Regions from separate parts of the Streptomyces sp. NBC_01166 genome, predicted to be linked through region 2. Evidence: predicted binding sites of a transcription regulator. Region 2 holds the regulator's gene; the other holds the start of a gene.
The links. Region 2 encodes HrcA, which represses chaperone genes, less so after heat shock. Its sites were predicted from a motif close to TTNGCACTCNGNNNNNCNGAGTGCNAA; they were not measured.
Positions count from the first base shown of each region.

Region 1: a site for HrcA is predicted at 2,383-2,409, ahead of groES (co-chaperone GroES). Genes of this name have one in related genera too.

Region 1 is NZ_CP108613.1:5,088,454-5,097,168, forward strand. Features, by position in the region: gene OG379_RS23600 (hypothetical protein) at 1-23, shown strand, start outside; gene OG379_RS23605 (THUMP-like domain-containing protein) at 24-1,247, opposite strand; gene OG379_RS23610 (polysaccharide deacetylase family protein) at 1,338-2,291, shown strand; gene groES (co-chaperone GroES) at 2,565-2,873, shown strand; gene groL (chaperonin GroEL) at 2,972-4,600, shown strand; gene OG379_RS23625 (SDR family NAD(P)-dependent oxidoreductase) at 4,685-5,458, opposite strand; gene OG379_RS23630 (MOSC domain-containing protein) at 5,753-6,427, opposite strand; gene OG379_RS23635 (LysR family transcriptional regulator) at 6,510-7,400, shown strand; gene OG379_RS23640 (WhiB family transcriptional regulator) at 7,486-7,815, opposite strand; gene OG379_RS23645 (response regulator transcription factor) at 8,239-8,715, shown strand, end outside.
Region 2 is NZ_CP108613.1:2,796,340-2,805,054, forward strand. Features, by position in the region: gene OG379_RS13025 (16S rRNA (uracil(1498)-N(3))-methyltransferase) at 1-626, opposite strand, end outside; gene OG379_RS13030 (nitronate monooxygenase) at 623-1,696, opposite strand; gene dnaJ (molecular chaperone DnaJ) at 1,818-2,957, opposite strand; gene hrcA (heat-inducible transcriptional repressor HrcA) at 2,958-3,974, opposite strand; gene OG379_RS13045 (MBL fold metallo-hydrolase) at 4,140-4,862, shown strand; gene OG379_RS13050 (DUF3097 domain-containing protein) at 4,888-5,706, shown strand; gene OG379_RS13055 (hypothetical protein) at 5,827-8,712, shown strand.

The DNA.
Region 1 (8,715 bases), 2.3 Mb from region 2:
CGCTGGTCGCGGCGGACCGCTGATCAGGTCCGCTGCACGGGCTGCCCGATCAGCATCGTCGGCGCCCCGGCGACCCGGGTCAGGAAGACGGTGGCCGCGTGCGGCCCCTGGAGCTTCATCTTCCGGCGCAGCTCCTCCGGTTCGACGGCCGAGCCGCGCTTCTTGACGGTCAGCACGCCCACCTGGCGCTCCCTCAGCAGGGCTTTCAGCTTCTTCATGTTGAAGGGCAGCTGATCGGTGATCTCGTACGCGGCCGTGGCGTCGGACTCGTACGGCCGGTCGCTCGTGACGTAGGCGATCGTCTCGTCGATCAGCCTGCCCTCGCACCGTTCCACGATGTCGGCCACCAGATGGGCGCGGATCACGGCGCCGTCAGGCTCGTACAGATAGCGGCCGACGGGACCGACCGGCGGGGCGGGGAGCGGGCCGTCGGAGGCGAGGGTGGTGCGGGACGGGAGCAGCGTCGCCCGGAAGGTGCCGGGGGCGAAGCCCTCGCCGAACCAGAGCACGGCCTCCTTCACGTCTCCGCCGTCCGAGATCCACTCCGCCTCGGCCTGCGGTTCGATCGCCTCGTGCGGGACGCCGGGAGCGATCTTCAGCGCGGCTCGGGGGGCCTTCAGCGCGGCCCCGGTCGCCCAGGAGAGCGGCGGTGAGTAGGCCTCGGGGTCGAAGATCCTGCCTCGCCCGCCGCGCCTCGCGGGGTCGACGAAGACCGCGTCGTACGGGGAGGTGTCGACCTCCGTGACATCGGCGCACCGCACCTCGACGAGGTCCTGGAGGCCGAGCGCCTCGGCGTTGGCGCGGGCGACCTGGGCGGTGAGCGGATCGCGGTCCACCGCCAGGACCGAGATGCCCGCCCTGGCCAGGGCGATCGCGTCCCCGCCGATTCCGCAGCACAGGTCGGCGACGCTCCGTACGCCGAGCTCCGCGAACCGCCCGGCCCGGTAGCCGGCGACCGAGGTCCGGGTCGCCTGCTCCACGCCGTCGGGGGTGAAGAACATGCGGTACGCGTCCGCCGCCCCGAACTTCGCCACGGCTCGCTGACGCAGCCGCGCCTGGCCGAGCGCCGCCGACACGAGGGCGGCGGGGTGCGTGCGGCGCAGCCGGGTCGCGGTCGCCAGCTCCCGGGCGGGGTCGTGGTCGCGCAGCTCGTCCAGGAGCGCCGCGCCCTCGGGGGTGCGGAGGGCGGCGAAGGCGGCGAGCGGGTCGGCCAGGTCGGCCTGATCGGCAGGGGGAAGGGCGTTCACCAGTCCATTGTGAGCCAGCCGGGGGACCCGGCGGGTCCCCCGGAGGTGTCGCCGGAGACGGCCGGGGGCCCGGTGGCAGGATGCGGCGCCATGCAGCTAGTACGACAAAACGACAAAAGAGTCCCAAAGCGCCACAGGCCGGTCTGTGCGGTCCTGGTCGCCCTGCTGGTCGGTGCCGCCGCCTCCGCGTGTGGCGACGGTGCGGACGAAGGGGCCGCCGGGCGGCAGAAGCCGGTGGCCGGGCAGCCGGGAGCCGCCGCCGCGCAGCCGGGCCCCGCCGCGGCCGAGGCGAAGGCGAAGGCCGAGGCCGAGCGGCTGAAGCGGGCGGTCGCAGCTCGTACCGCCGTCGCGAGGAAGTGGGGCCTGGCGAAGGTCCCGCTCGTCGCGCCCGCGCCGCCGGCCGGCAAGCCGCACATCACCACCCGTGAGGGCTTCGAGGTCGAGGGCGGGGAGGATCTGCCGCCGGTCTTCACCACCGTGCCGACCAAGGAGCGGATCGTCTTCCTGACGATGGACGACGGCGCGGAGAAGGACCCCGAACTGCTGCGGATGATGTCGGAGCTGAACATCCCGTACAGCGCCTTCCTCAGCGACTACGAAGTCAGCGACGACTACGAGTACTTCAAGGACATGCAGGCCCGGGGTGTCACCCTCAGCAACCACACGCTCAACCACCGCTATCTCCCGGGGCTCTCCCGGGAGGAGCAGCGACGGGAGATCTGTGGCTCGCAGGACAAGATCGAGAAGTTCCTGGGGAAGCGGCCCACCCTCTTCCGCCCGCCGTACGGCAACTACAACGGCGACACCCTGCGCATCGCCAAGTCCTGCGGCATCAAGGCCGTGCCCCTGTGGGCCGCCGAGGCGTTCCCCGACCACATGGAGTGGCGCGAGTGGGACCAGGACCTGCACCCCGGCGACATCATCCTCACCCACTTCCGGGGGCGTGAGGACTGGGACGGTTCCATGACCGACATGATCCGCAACGTCATGAAGACGGTCACCGACAAGGGATACGCCGTGGCCAGGCTGGAGGACTACGTCTGACGGGCGGTCATCCGCCGGACGGAACCCTGTGGAGATCTCCCGCGTTGTCCGGGCGTGAGCCGGTTCCGCGGCGCCACGCGAGGGTGGTGAATTGGCACTCCGCTTGACCGAGTGCTAATCGCGGTCATAGTGTCAGTGCTGGCACTCCCCGATGGAGAGTGCCAGCACAACCGCGCGACAGGGCAGGTCCGGCACCCGCGACGACGGATCGACCTGGTCGCCACCCCACAGACTGTTAAACCCCGTGAGATCTCCGAAGGGGGAGACCGGATCGTGTCGACCACCAGCTCCAAGGTTGCGATCAAGCCGCTCGAGGACCGCATTGTGGTCCAGCCGCTCGACGCCGAGCAGACCACGGCTTCCGGCCTGGTCATTCCGGACACCGCCAAGGAGAAGCCCCAGGAGGGCGTCGTCCTGGCCGTGGGCCCGGGCCGCTTCGAGAACGGCGAGCGCCTTCCGCTCGACGTCAAGACCGGCGATGTCGTTCTGTACAGCAAGTACGGCGGCACCGAGGTGAAGTACAACGGCGAGGAGTACCTCGTCCTCTCGGCGCGCGACGTTCTCGCGATCGTCGAGAAGTAATTCACCCACGTTTGCTTCTGTTCTGCGCCCCTGGCCCCCTGCGAGATAACTAGCCGGGCGGCGAGGGGCGCAGTTCGTTTGAGAGGACAGCTCAGCCCATGGCGAAGATTCTGAAGTTCGACGAGGACGCCCGTCGCGCCCTTGAGCGCGGCGTCAACAAGCTTGCCGACACGGTGAAGGTGACGATCGGCCCGAAGGGCCGCAACGTCGTCATCGACAAGAAGTTCGGCGCCCCCACCATCACCAACGACGGTGTCACCATCGCGCGCGAGGTCGAGCTCGACGACCCGTACGAGAACCTCGGTGCCCAGCTGGTGAAGGAGGTGGCGACCAAGACCAACGACGTAGCGGGTGACGGCACCACCACCGCCACCGTGCTCGCCCAGGCCCTCGTCCGCGAAGGCCTGCGCAACGTCGCCGCGGGCGCGTCCCCGGCCGCCCTGAAGAAGGGCATCGACGCCGCCGTGAAGGCCGTGTCCGAGGACCTCCTCGCGACCGCCCGCCCGATCGACGACAAGGCCGACATCGCCGCCGTGGCCGCGCTCTCCGCGCAGGACCCGCAGGTCGGCGAGCTCATCGCGGACGCGATGGACAAGGTCGGCAAGGACGGTGTCATCACCGTCGAGGAGTCCAACACCTTCGGTCTGGACCTCGAGTTCACCGAGGGCATGGCCTTCGACAAGGGCTACCTGTCCCCGTACATGGTGACCGACCAGGAGCGTATGGAGGCCGTCCTCGACGACCCGTACATCCTGATCCACCAGGGCAAGATCGGCTCGATCCAGGAGCTGCTCCCGCTGCTGGAGAAGGTCATCCAGGCCGGTGCCTCCAAGCCGCTCCTGATCATCGCCGAGGACGTCGAGGGCGAGGCGCTCTCCACCCTCGTCGTCAACAAGATCCGTGGCACCTTCAACGCCGTCGCGGTGAAGGCCCCGGGCTTCGGTGACCGCCGCAAGGCCATGCTCGGCGACATCGCCACCCTCACCGGTGCGACCGTCATCGCCGAGGAGGTCGGCCTCAAGCTCGACCAGGCCGGTCTGGACGTGCTGGGCACCGCCCGCCGCGTCACCGTCTCCAAGGACGACACGACCATCGTCGACGGCGGCGGCGACTCCGCCGACGTCAAGGGCCGCGTCAACCAGATCAAGGCCGAGATCGAGTCCACGGACTCCGACTGGGACCGCGAGAAGCTCCAGGAGCGCCTCGCGAAGCTGGCCGGCGGCGTGTGCGTGATCCGCGTCGGTGCGGCCACCGAGGTGGAGCTCAAGGAGAAGAAGCACCGTCTGGAGGACGCCATCTCCGCGACCCGCGCCGCGGTCGAGGAGGGCATCGTCTCCGGTGGTGGCTCCGCTCTGGTCCACGCCGTCAAGGTCCTCGAGGGCAACCTCGGCAAGACCGGCGACGAGGCCACGGGTGTCGCGGTCGTGCGCCGCGCCGCCGTCGAGCCGCTCCGCTGGATCGCGGAGAACGCGGGCCTCGAGGGCTACGTCATCACCTCGAAGGTCTCCGAGCTCGACAAGGGTCAGGGCTTCAACGCCGCGACCGGCGAGTACGGCGACCTGGTGAAGGCCGGCGTCATCGACCCGGTCAAGGTCACCCGCTCCGCCCTGGAGAACGCCGCGTCCATCGCGTCGCTGCTGCTCACGACCGAGACCCTGGTCGTCGAGAAGCCGGCCGAGGAAGAGGCCGACGCCGGTCACGGCCACGGTCACGGCCACTCCCACTAGTACGACCCCGTACGCCGCCGAGGCCCGGTACCCCCGTCGCGGGGGCACCGGGCCTCGGTGCGTCGCAGGACCGGCCCCGGCCGGTTACTGGGGTCCGTAACTCCGGCCCGCGCGGGACGTGACCCCGCCGAGGAGACTGCGGGGCGTCAGCTTCACGAGACCCATCAGGGCCTTGTAACGCGGGTCAGGGATCGACACCGACCTGCCCCGCGCCAGGTCCTCCAGGGCCGCGGCCACCAGCTTGTCCGCGTCGAGCCACATCCAGTCCGGGATGTTGCCCGTCCCCATCCCGGCACGCTCGTGGAACTCGGTCCGTACGAAGCCCGGGCACAGCGCCATCAGCCGCACCCCCGAGCCCGCGAGGTCCTTCGCCGCGCCCTGGGTGAACTGGACGACCCAGGCCTTCGACGCCCCGTACGTCCCCCGCGGCAGGAACGCCGCGACGGAGGCCACGTTGACCACTCCGCCGCGACCGCGCTCCCGCATCGAGCCGGCGGCGGCCGACGTCAGACGCAGCACCGCCTCGCAGTGGACCTTCAGCATCGTCAGCTCGTCGGCCACCGGGACGTCCAGGTAGCGCCCCTTGTTGCCGAAGCCCGCGTTGTTGACCAGCAGGTCGACAGGGCTCACGCGGTCCGTCAGCCGTGCCGCGACCGCGTCGATCCCGCTGTCCGTGGACAGATCGGCCGTCAGCACCTCGGCCTCGATGCCGTGTCCGTCGTGCAGCTCCGTGGCCTGGGCCCGCAGTCGCTCCGTGTCACGGGCCACCAGCACCAGATTGTGCCCGTCACTCGCGAGCCGCCGCGCGAAGGCGGCCCCGATCCCCGCCGTCGCGCCCGTAATCAGTGCAGTCGTCATAGGCGGCACGTTAGCCGCCTCGCGCACCGGCGGTGGACCCGGCTTCTTCCAGGTGGGGCCACCCTTCGTCCGGGCGGGGCTGCCCCTGCGTCCGGGTGGGGCCGTCCCTCGTCCGGGTGGGCCTCGTCCGCCCCCTACCGCGGTAGCACGTCCATGTCGGCTCCCGGGTATGACGCCAGGCCGTCCCCGTACTTTCCACCCAGTCGGTCCGGAGAACATCGCGAAAGGGCGGAACACGAGGCTACGCAGCGGCAAACGGGAGCAGGCGCGGCACCGCGTGACCGGGAGGCGGGATCATGACGCGGCGCTCCGCTTCGCCACGTACGCCCGTGCCGCGCGCAGGGTTTCCGTGTGCAGCGCGTCACCGGCTTCGAGCAGACGCGGCAGCAGCTCCCGCTCCGTGGTCGTCGCCCGGAACTCCAGGGCCGTGGTGATGTCGTGGCCGGGTACGTGCACCACCTCGACCGGGTCACCGGAACGGATCGTCCCCGGCTCGATCACCCGGAGATACGCGCCCGTGGCCCCCTCGCGCGTGAACCGCTTCACCCAGCCCCGCTCGCCCATGTGGCCCGCGAACGTACGGCACGGGATGCGGCCCGACGTCACCTCCAGGAGCACCTCGCCGCCGATCCGCCAGCGCTCCCCGATCCGCGCGTGGCTCACGGTGAGCCCGAGGGTCGTCAGGTTCTCGCCGAACGCGCCGTTGGGCAGGGGGCGGCCGAGCTGCTTCTCCCAGGCGTCGAGCTCCTCGCGGGCGTACGCGTACACGGCCTGGTCCGATCCGCCGTGGTGCCTGAGGTCGCACACCGCGTCACCGGCCAGACCGCTGCCGCCGCTGCCCTTGGGGCCGGGGTCGGCGACCCGCACGGGATGGTCGGACGGCCGCTTGCCGATCCCGGTGAGCCCGTCGGCTCCGTCGCTGTGGGGAGAGGGCGTGGGACGGCTGAGATTCACGGTGAGCACCTTCATAACCGGACAGGCTAATGGGGCTGCCCTCAAAGCCGCTCATGATTAATCGCCCGAAGCTGCAAGAGTCCCTTATGGTTGAGGGGTGATCGAAGCTCGTCATCTCCGTGTCCTGCGCGCCGTGGCCACCACCGGCTCCTTCTCCGCCGCCGCGCGGGAGCTGGGCTGCACCCAGCCCGCCGTCAGCCAGCAGATGAAGGCTCTGGAGGGCTCGGCGGGGACTCCGCTGCTGATCCGTACGGGGCGCGAGATGCGCCTCACCCAGGCGGGTGAGGCACTGGTGCGGCATGCCTCCGGCATCCTCGCGGGGCTGACCGCCGCCGAGGAGGAGATCGCCGCGATCGCCGGGCTGCGGGCCGGCCGGGTCCGGCTCGTGTCGTTCCCCAGCGGGAGCTCCACCCTGGTCCCCGGGGCTCTCGCCGCGCTGCGCGCCGCGCACCCCGGCACCCAGGTCTCGCTCGTCGAGGCGGAACCGCCGCGTTCGGTGGAGATGCTCCGCGACGGGGACTGCGACATCGCGCTGGCGTTCCGCTACGGGACGGCCGGCGGCGAGTGGGACGACCTGGTCGTGCGCCCGCTGCTCAGGGACCGGCTGATCGGCCTGGTGCCCGAGGGGCACCGGCTGGCGGACGCGGACGCGGTGGGCATCGGGGAGCTGGCCGACGAGTCGTGGATCGCCGGCTGCCCGCGCTGCCGGCGCCAGCTGGTCGAGGTCTGCGAGGAGTCCGGCTTCACCCCGCGGATCGACTTCGCCACCGATGACTACCCGGCGGTGATCGGCCTCGTCGGAGCGGGTCTCGGGGTCGCCGTCCTGCCCCGGCTGGCCATCGAGTCCGTACGTTCCAAGGGGGCCCGCACCGTGACGGTGGAGCCTGCCGTGGAGCGGGAGATCGTCGCCCTCACCCTGCCCGACCTCTCCCGGGTGCCGGCGGTGGCGGCGACCCTGGACCAGCTGTCCCTGGCGGCCGCACGCTGACCTGCCCGGCCCGCGGTACCCGTGGCGCCAGGCCCTGCGGCAGGTGTGAGGAAACGTTTCTTCGTTCGGCGGGTCGGGCTGAGTGTCAGGTGTGACCGGCCTCCGGGGCCGGTCCTGAGTGGGCGGAGATCAGACGGTTGCGGGCGCGGCCCATGAGCTCTTCGCGCTCGTCCTCGGTCAGACCGCCCCATACGCCGTAGGGCTCTCGTACCGCGAGCGCGTGCGCCGCGCACTCGGCGCGCACCGGGCAGCGCATGCAGACCTCTTTCGCAGAGGTCTCACGGGCACTCCGGGCTGCTCCGCGTTCCCCTTCGGGGTGGAAGAAGAGCGAACTGTCGACCCCGCGGCAGGCGGCCAGCAGCTGCCAGTCCCACAGGTCCGCGTTGGGTCCGGGAAGGCGGGAGAAATCTGCCATTGCGTGTCCCCTCGAAACCTTGCTGGTTCGGAAACGGCTTCCTCGACCGTTGTTGCTCGTCGGTGACCTGAGTCCCGACCGTACATCTACGGTGTTAGTAGATGTAAATATGACTGATTGGGAATCTAGCCGCAGACGCCAGCAAAAGGGAAGAAAACCCGCTAAATGGGGCAGGTCGCAGGGTGAGAGATCGGTTGAGGGATGAATGATCCCGTGTCGCTCTCCTCCGTGTACGGGCCCTCACTTAGAGTGCCGAACCGGATGCTTCGACCCGTAACTCTTTCGAGTGACCGTCGTTGATGGGGGAGAGGCGGTTGACGGAGAACGAGCTCGGGCAGATGTCCGAGGGGGTCAACCGCACAGGTGACGACTTGTATCAGCCTGGAGGCTCAAGGTGACGCGCATCAGCTGCGGAGGACGGTCATGACATCCGTCCTCGTCTGCGACGACTCCCCGCTTGCCCGAGAAGCGCTCCGCCGCGCGGTTGCGACCGTGCCCGGCGTCGAGCGTGTGACGACGGCGGCCAACGGCGAGGAAGTCCTCCGCCGCTGGGGGGCCGATCGTTCGGATTTGATTCTGATGGACGTACGCATGCCCGGTCTGGGGGGTGTGGAGACGGTCCGGCGGCTGCTCTCGGCGGACCCCGGGGCCAGGATCATCATGCTGACCGTCGCCGAGGATCTGGACGGTGTCGCGCTCGCGGTCGCCGCCGGGGCCCGCGGCTATCTGCACAAGGACGCCTCGCGCGCCGAGCTGCGCGCGACGGTGACCCAGGCGCTCGCGGATCCGACGTGGCGGCTCGCCCCGCGCCGGCTGCGCTCCGCCGAGATGGGGGCGGCGCCGACCCTCACCGCGCGGGAGATCCAGGTGCTCGAAGGCATGAGCCACGGGCGTTCCAAC
Region 2 (8,715 bases):
AGCTCCTGGGGGGAGACCCCGCCCTCCGGGCCCACGACCAGCACGATGGTGCCGTCGGCGGGGAGTTCGGCGGTGGCGAGCGGCTCGCTGCCGCTGTCCCGGTCCTCGTGCAGGACGCCCGCGAAGTCCGCCCCGGCCAGCAGGGCGGCGACCTGCTTGGTGGTCATGGCCTCCGCCACCTCGGGGAAACGCACCCTGCGCGACTGCTTCCCCGCCTCGCGCGCGGTGCTGCGCCACTTGGCGAGGGACTTGAGGCCCCGGTCGCCCTTCCACTGTGTGATGCAGCGCGCGGCCTGCCAGGGCACGATCACGTCGACGCCGGTCTCGGTCATCGTCTCCACGGCCAGCTCACCGCGGTCGCCCTTGGGCAGCGCCTGGACGACGGTGATGCGGGGCGCGGGCGCGTCCTCCTCGTGGACGCTTCCGAGGCCGGTGACCACGAGCCGGTCCTTGCCCTCGGCCGACCGTACGACGCCTTCCGCCCAGCGGCCCCGCCCGTCGGTCAGGACGACGTCCTCCCCCGGGTTCAGCCGCTTCACGGACACGGCGTGCCGTCCCTCGGGGCCGTCCAGGACGAACTCCGGCCCGCCGGGCAACTGTTCGACGACGAAGACAGGTGCCGTCACCGGGCACTCCTCACACTCACTGCCGCACGCGCGGCTTCCGTTTCGGCGGCGAGCAGGCTCACGAGCTCCCCGGCGGGCAGCTCGCGTGCCATCCGGTGGCCCTGTCCCGCCCACAGGGCCATGCCCTGGGCGTCCCCGGTCTTCGCCGCGGCTTTGCGCAGCCCGCTGGTCAGCTGGTGCACCTGCGGGTAGGCGGAGGGCGCGTACGGGCCGTGTTCCCGCACGAACCGGTTGACCAGTCCACGCGCGGGGCGGCCGGAGAAGGCCCGGGTCAGGGCCGTCGTCACGAACAGCGGGTTGGTCAGGGCCTGCTTGTGCAGCGGGTGCGCTCCGGACTCCGGGCACGGCAGGAACGCCGTACCGAGCTGGGCGGCGTCGGCACCGGCCGCCAGGACGGCCATGATCTGGGAGCCGCGCATCAGTCCGCCGGTCGCGACGACCGGCAGCTGCACGGCCTCGCGGACCTCGGCGATCAGGGCGAGGAGCCCGGTGCCGGCCAGGCCGCCCTGCGGGTCGTCACGGTGCGTCGACTGGTGGCCGCCCGCCTCGGTGCCCTGCACGCAGACCGCGCCGGCGCCCGCCCACTTGGCGTTGCGCGCCTCTTGGGCCGAGGTGACCGTGACGACGGTGAACGTGCCGGCGGCGGCGAAGGCGTCGAGGACCTCGCGGGTGGGGCAGCCGAAGGTGAAGGAGACCACGGGGACCGGATCCTCCAGCAGGATCGCGACCTTGGCCTCGTAACCGTCGTCGCCGCTGGAGTCCGGGTCGCCGAGCGGGGTCTCGTACCAGGAGGCCTCACCGGCGAGCTGCTCGCGGTAGACCTCCACGGCGCTGGGGTCGGCGACCAGCGGCTGCGGCATGAAGAGGTTGACGCCGAAGACTCCGCCGGTCATCCGCCGGAGCTGCTTCACCTCGTTGTACATCCCGTCGGCCGTCTTGTAGCCGGCGGCGAGAAAACCGAGCCCTCCGGCCTCGGAGACGGCGGCGGCCAGCTCCGGGCGGGAGACGCCTCCCGCCATCGGGGCCTGCACGATCGGGTACCGGCAGAGATCGGTCAGCGCCAAGGACATGCCCGCATCGTGCCACGTCCCGCGGATCGTGCCGAATCAGCCCCTTTCACACGGCGGACGCGCGCCGCACGCACCGCACCGCCCGCCGGTACGGGACCGGCGGGCGGTGCGGTGACAGGGTTCAGCGGCCGTTGAAGGCGTCCTTCAGCCGGGAGAAGAGCCCCTGCTGGCCGGGCTGGAACTGACCGGTGGGCCGCTCCTCGCCGCGCAGCTTGGACAGCTCCCGCAGGAGGCGCTCCTGCTCGGGGTCCATCTTCGTCGGGGTCATGACCTCGACGTGCACGATCAGGTCGCCGCGCCCGCCGCCACGCAGGTGCGTGATGCCGCGCCCGTGCAGCGGGACCGACTGGCCGGACTGGGTGCCCGGCCTGATGTCGATCTCCTCCAGCCCGTCGAGCGTCTCCAGCGGCACCTGGGTACCGAGCGCCGCGGCCGTCATCGGGATGGTGACCGTGCAGTGCAGATCGTCGCCGCGCCGCTGGAACACGGCGTGCGAGACCTCGTGGATCTCGACGTAGAGGTCACCGGCGGGACCGCCGCCGGGGCCGACCTCGCCCTCGCCCGCGAGCTGGATCCGGGTGCCGTTGTCGACACCGGCGGGGATCTTCACGGTGAGGGTGCGCCGCGAGCGGATGCGGCCGTCACCGGCGCACTCGGGGCACGGGGTCGGCACGACCGTGCCGAAGCCCTGGCACTGCGGGCAGGGCCGCGAGGTCATGACCTGGCCGAGGAAGGACCTCGTGACCTGGGAAACCTCGCCGCGGCCGCGGCACATGTCACAGGTCTGCGCGGAGGTGCCGGGTGCGGCGCCCTCGCCACTGCAGGTCGTACAGACGACCGCCGTGTCGACCTGGATGTCCTTGGTCGTGCCGAAGGCCGCCTCGTTGAGGTCGATCTCCAGGCGGATCATGGCGTCCTGGCCGCGACGGGTCCGCGAACGGGGCCCGCGTTGCGCGGCATTGCCGAAGAACGCGTCCATGATGTCGCTGAAGTTGCCGAAGCCGCCGGCTCCGAACCCTCCCGCGCCACCGCCGCCGCCCGAGGAGGACAGCGGGTCGCCACCGAGGTCGTAGACCTGCTTCTTCTGCGGGTCCGACAGCACCTCGTAAGCGGCGTTGATCTCCTTGAACCGCTCCTGGGTCTTCGGATCCGGGTTGACATCCGGGTGCAGCTCGCGTGCGAGCCGACGGAATGCCTTCTTGATCTCGTCCTGAGATGCGTCGCGGCGCACGCCTAGTACGGCGTAGTAGTCCGTGGCCACTTACGAATCCGCCAGGATCTGTCCGACGTAACGTGCCACTGCGCGTACCGCTCCCATCGTTCCGGGGTAGTCCATGCGGGTCGGTCCGACCACGCCGAGTTTGGCGACTGCCTCGTCGCCCGAACCGTAGCCGACCGCGACGACGGACGTGGAGTTGAGGCCCTCGTGGGCGTTCTCGTGCCCGATCCGTACGGTCATGCCTGAGTCCGTTGCCTCACCGAGCAGCTTCAGCAGCACGACCTGCTCCTCCAATGCCTCCAGCACCGGCCGGATCATCACAGGGAAGTCGTGCCCGAAACGGGTGAGATTGGAGGTGCCGCCGATGATCAGCCGCTCCTCCGTTTCTTCGACCAGAGTCTCGAGGAGGACGGAGAGCACCGTCGATACGGTTCCCCGGTCCTCGGTCTCGAAGGACTCCGGCAGGTCCTGCACCAGTCGCGGGACGTCCGCGAAGCGTCGTCCGACGACCCGGCTGTTGAGCCGGGCCCGCAGATCCGCCAGTGATGTGTCACCGAACGGCGCAGGACAGTCGATCATACGCTGTTCGACCCGGCCCGTGTCCGTGATCAGGACGAGCATCAGCCGGGCCGGAGCCAGCGACAGCAGCTCCACGTGCCGGACCGTCGACCGGGTCAGCGAGGGGTACTGCACGACGGCGACCTGCCTGGTCAGCTGCGCGAGCAGCCGGACCGTGCGGCCCACGACGTCGTCGAGGTCGACCGCGCCGTCGAGGAAATTCTGAATGGCCCTGCGCTCCGGCGACGACAGGGGCTTGACGCCCGCGAGTTTGTCGACGAAGAGCCGGTAGCCCTTGTCCGTCGGAATGCGCCCCGCACTCGTGTGCGGCTGGGCGATGAAGCCCTCGTCCTCCAGCACCGCCATGTCGTTGCGGACAGTCGCCGGGGAGACCCCGAGGCTGTGCCGCTCCGTGAGCGCCTTGGAGCCGACGGGCTCCTCGGTGCCGACATAGTCCTGGACGATGGCGCGCAGCACTTCGAGTCTGCGTTCACTGAGCACCGCGCACACCTCCAGCTGTGGTTCTTCGGCGTCTGCCTGGCACTCTGTGCGTTCGAGTGCCAGCAATCCCCCCGGTCAGTGTACGGGGGCGGGGTGGGCCCGGGGCAAGGGCGACCGGCCATGCCGTCGCGGGACCGCGCAGGTCGTTGCCGATAGCGTCGTCGTATGGACGTCTCTTGGGAAGAGTTCGGCTGGGAGCGGTTGGGCAACGGTACGGGACGGCGGCGCCTCCCTGTCTGGGACGCGACCGCCGCGCTGGTGGCCGGGGCGGACGGTGTGCTGCTCTACGACACCGGTTCGACGCTCCGGGAGGGCGTCGAGCTCCGGACGCAGGCGGAGGCCCTGCTGGGCCGGAGGGTGACACATATCGCACTGAGCCATCCGCACTTCGACCACGTGCTGGGCACCGCCGCCTTCTCCGGGGCGGAGGTCTACGGGGCGGTCGGCACGGCGGAGCTGCTGGGGCGGGGCGCCGAGGAGCTGCGCGCCGACGCGCTGCGGCACGGGATGGGCGAGGCGGACGCCACGGCGGCCACGGACGCCCTGGTGGCCCCGCGGCACCAGGTGAGCGGCGAGTGGACGCTCGACCTCGGCGGCGGCTTCCAGGTGCTGCTGGCCAATGTGGGCCCCGGTCACAGCGGCCACGACCTCGTGGTGCTGGTGCCGGGCTCCCCCGTCGTGGTGCTCTGCGGGGATCTGGTCGAGGAGTCCGGCGAACCGCAGGCGGGCCGGGACGCGGTCCCCTCCCACTGGCCGGCCGCGCTGGACCGGCTGCTGGAGCTGGGCGGCGAGGACGCGCTGTACGTGCCGGGGCACGGGGCGGTGGTGGACGCGGCGTTCGTCCGGGCGCAGCGCGAGCAACTGGCGGTCCGGTTCGGCGTGTCGTGAACGCGGCCCCGATTATCGTGCTGCCATGCGCAGCTACCAGCCGGATCTGACTCCGCCGTGGAAGAAGTCCGCCCCCGCACCCGAGGTCCCCGCCGAGCCCGATCTGGTGGTCGAGGAGGTTGTCACCGGTTTCTGCGGGGCGGTGATCCGGTGCGAGAAGACGGCTCAGGGGCCGACGGTCACTCTGGAGGACCGCTTCGGCAAGCACCGGGTCTTCCCGATGGAACCGCGCGGTTTCCTGCTGGAGGGCAGGGTGATCACCCTGGTGCGCCCGTCGGCCGCCGGCCCTGCACGGCCCTCCCGTACGGCCTCCGGCTCGGTGGCGGTGCCCGGGGCACGGGCGCGGGTGGCCCGGGCGGGCCGGATCTATGTGGAGGGGCGGCACGACGCCGAGCTCGTCGAGCGGGTCTGGGGCGACGACCTGCGTATCGAGGGCGTGGTCGTGGAGTACCTGGAGGGCGTCGACGACCTCCCGGCGATCGTGCGGGAGTTCGCGCCCGGACCTGACGCCCGGCTCGGAGTCCTGGTCGACCATCTCGTGCCCGGTTCCAAGGAGTCCCGGATCGCCGCTCAGGTCACCGACGCGAACGTGCTGGTGGTGGGGCACCCGTACATCGACGTCTGGGAGGCGGTGAAGCCGTCGTCCGTGGGAATCCCCGGGTGGCCGGCCGTCCCGCGGGGCCAGGACTGGAAGACGGGCGTGTGCCGTGCGCTGGGCTGGCCGGAGAACACGGGCGCGGCCTGGCAGCACATTCTCTCCAAGGTCGGCTCGTACAAGGACCTGGAACCGCAACTACTCGGCCGCGTCGAGGAATTGATCGACTTCGTCACCCTTCCTTCCTGATGTCCCGGGACCTTTGAAGAGGATCCGGTACCGATCCCCGTGAACACCTGCGCCGCACACGCACCGTCCGTTATTGAGAGATGACGGCAGGGCCGGGCACAGGGGGAGGCACGGGGTCGGATGACGCGCGAAGTGTGGCGGGACAGTGCGGAGAACGAGGCGGCCTCCGCCGTCTTCCACCTCATGCAGCAGTTGATCGACCAGTACCGCGTCAACCGGCCGGTGATGCCTCTGGTGGTGGCGCAGGCCGAGGACGCCTCGGCCGGGCCGGAGATCGACAGCAGGGTCGAGCAGATCGTCCACCAGGTCCACCGGGCGAACCAGCTGCGGCGGGTCCCGGTGAGGCTGCTCGAAGGCGGCGGCGCCACGCCGTACGAGGCGGCGCTCTCCATGGTCCGCACCCTCACCGAGCGGCCCTGGGAGACCCGGGGCACCTCGCAGTACAAGCCCTTCGCCTTTCCCCGCTCCCGGCTGCTCGCCGCCATCGAGCAGGCCACCGCGACGGTCGTCGCCCAGCCGGACTGGCGCTCCGCCCGTGAGCGCGACGAGCGGATCCTGGAGCAGTTGGGCAGTCTGCGCTGGCGGGCGAGCCGCTCGGGGCGCAACACCTGGTGGGACTCGCTGCGGGCCTCCGTCCGTCCGGAGACCTTTCTGGGGGCCGTGTTCATCGCCGTACTCAGCGTGCTGCTGGGTGAGATCGGCTGGCTGCTGACCACGCTGGTCGCCGCCGCTGCCCTGCTCGGCCTGGCGGTCGTACGGCTGATGACGAGGGCGGCGCCGCCGCTGCTGTGGCTGCGACCGGCCAGCCGGTGGCTCGCGACCACGTCGTCCCTCGCCGCGTCGAGCACCGCGTATCCGTCGGACGGCTGGTCGCGCTTCTCCCCCAGCGGTTCGTGGCGGGTGATCCGGGCGCGGTCCGCCGCCGTCGCGGAGCGGGTGGCGGACGCGGGGGCGGGCGACGAGCACGCGCGCCAGTTCCACCTGGAGTTGCGGGTCCAGGCTCTGCTGGAGGACCTGCTGGACAGCTACCGGGCGCACGCCCTGGACTGGCGGCGCGGCAAGCGCACCGTCCCGCCGGTGGTGTTCCTGCCCACGGCCACCCAGGACAACGGCGGCATCCTGCTGATCAACGCCATCAACAACGTGCGATCGCGGCGCAGCGAGGTGGATCCGCTGCTGCTCCTGGCCTCCATGCCGGCCGACCGGATCATGCGGCACACCCCGCCGCTGCCGCCGGAGCCGCCGGCGAACGCCGGTGCCAGTACGGGGGCCCGCGCACGGTACGAGACCTGGGTCGAGGACCTGAGCATCGGCCAGGCCCCGGCGGCCGCCGTGACGCTGGCCTGGGTGCTGCGGCTGCCCCTGCCCATCGAGCAGCTGACCCACGAGCACGCCCATGTCCAGCTCGTCACCCACCGGGTCCGCCGGACCTGGGCCTGGTGGGTGATGTCGGGGAGGACCGTCACCCTCGTCCTGGTCTGCGCGCTGCTGGGGACCTTCCTGTGGAGCGAGCACTGGAAGGAGACGTACTGCTACGGGCCGCTCGTCGGCCGCAGCACGGACGCGGTCCGGCTGGAGGGCCCCGGAGGGGTCAAGGAGTGCGTCGGGGTGGCGACGGTCCCCGAGGTGCGCTTCGCCGGGGGCAACGGCCTCCAGCTGAACGGGGTGGGCAAGGGCGTCACCTTCGAACGGATCGAGCAGGCGATAGGGGAGCAGAACGCCTCCATCGGGCCGGGCGAACCGCGTGTCACCGTCGTCTACGCGGGCCCGCTCACGGGCACCGACAAGAACCGGGAGGACACCCGCAAGGGTCTGGAGGAGCTGACCGGGGTCTATCTCCACCAGCGGTTCGTCAACGACACGGCGAATCGTTCCGTCAAGCTACGGGTCCTGACGGCCAACGGCGGCCAGGACATGCTGCGGCAGACGACAGCGGTCAGGAAGATCATCGAGGTAGCCGAGCGGGACCCGTCCGTCGTCGGCGTGGTGGGCCTCGGCCGCAACACCACGGACAGCGCGGCGGCCACGGGGCTCCTCCAGCGGGCCGGGCTGCCCGTGGTGGACACCACGAACTCCGGCAGCGACCTGGCCCGCCTGTACCCGAACTACTTCGGCCTCGCCGCGACCGACGAGGAGCAGGCGGACGCCGTCGGGCTGATCGCCGGCCGGCTGGCGGCCGGCCTGGACGATCCGCAGGGCGTCGTCCTGTCCAGGAAGGTGGGCAACGAGGACAAGGACCGCTACACCACCGAGCAGCGCAGGGTCGGTGTGCAGATGCTGAAGGAATCGGGCTTCACCGTGGCCGCCGACACCCAGTACTCCCTGTCCAAGGACGGCGGCTCCGCCAAGCTCGACGCGCCCCTGCACGCGATCTGCGGGGCGGAACGCGTACCTGACGCCCTGTACTTCGCCGGCCGGGTCGAGGACGTCAACACGTTGATGTCCGGCCTCGGGCAGACGGCCGGCTGTTCGGACAAGGCCATCACGGTGTTCACCGGCGACGACCTGGCCAAAGCACGCTTCGACGACTCGACGAAGCTCGCGGACAAGGTCACGCTCTACTACGGCGCGCTCGCGCCCATGAGCCGGGGCGGCGGCCGGGCGTTCTACGAGGACTCCCGCAGGAGCCTGGAGGCGCTGCTCCCCGAAGGGCGGCAACTGCCCGCGCTGCCGAGGGTGCGCCCGTACGAGGACAAGCTGTTCACCAGCGGGCAGACCGTCATGTCCTACCAGGCGACGGCGGTCCTCTACTCCGCCGCCACCCGCAGCGACACCCCGCAGAGCGCGGCGGAGACCTGGGCGACGCTCTACTCGGTGGCCCTGCATGACATGCCGACCGGAACGATCACGTTCCGGGGGACGATTCCCTACGCCGACCAGAAGGTGCACGGCCTGAACGTCGTCGAGGTCACCCGTCTGGGGCCGGACGCCCGGAGCCGCGTCGTGTGCGGCCGGGCCGCGGGCGACCGGACGCCGCTCACCCGCGCCGACTGTCCGGTGGGGTAGGCC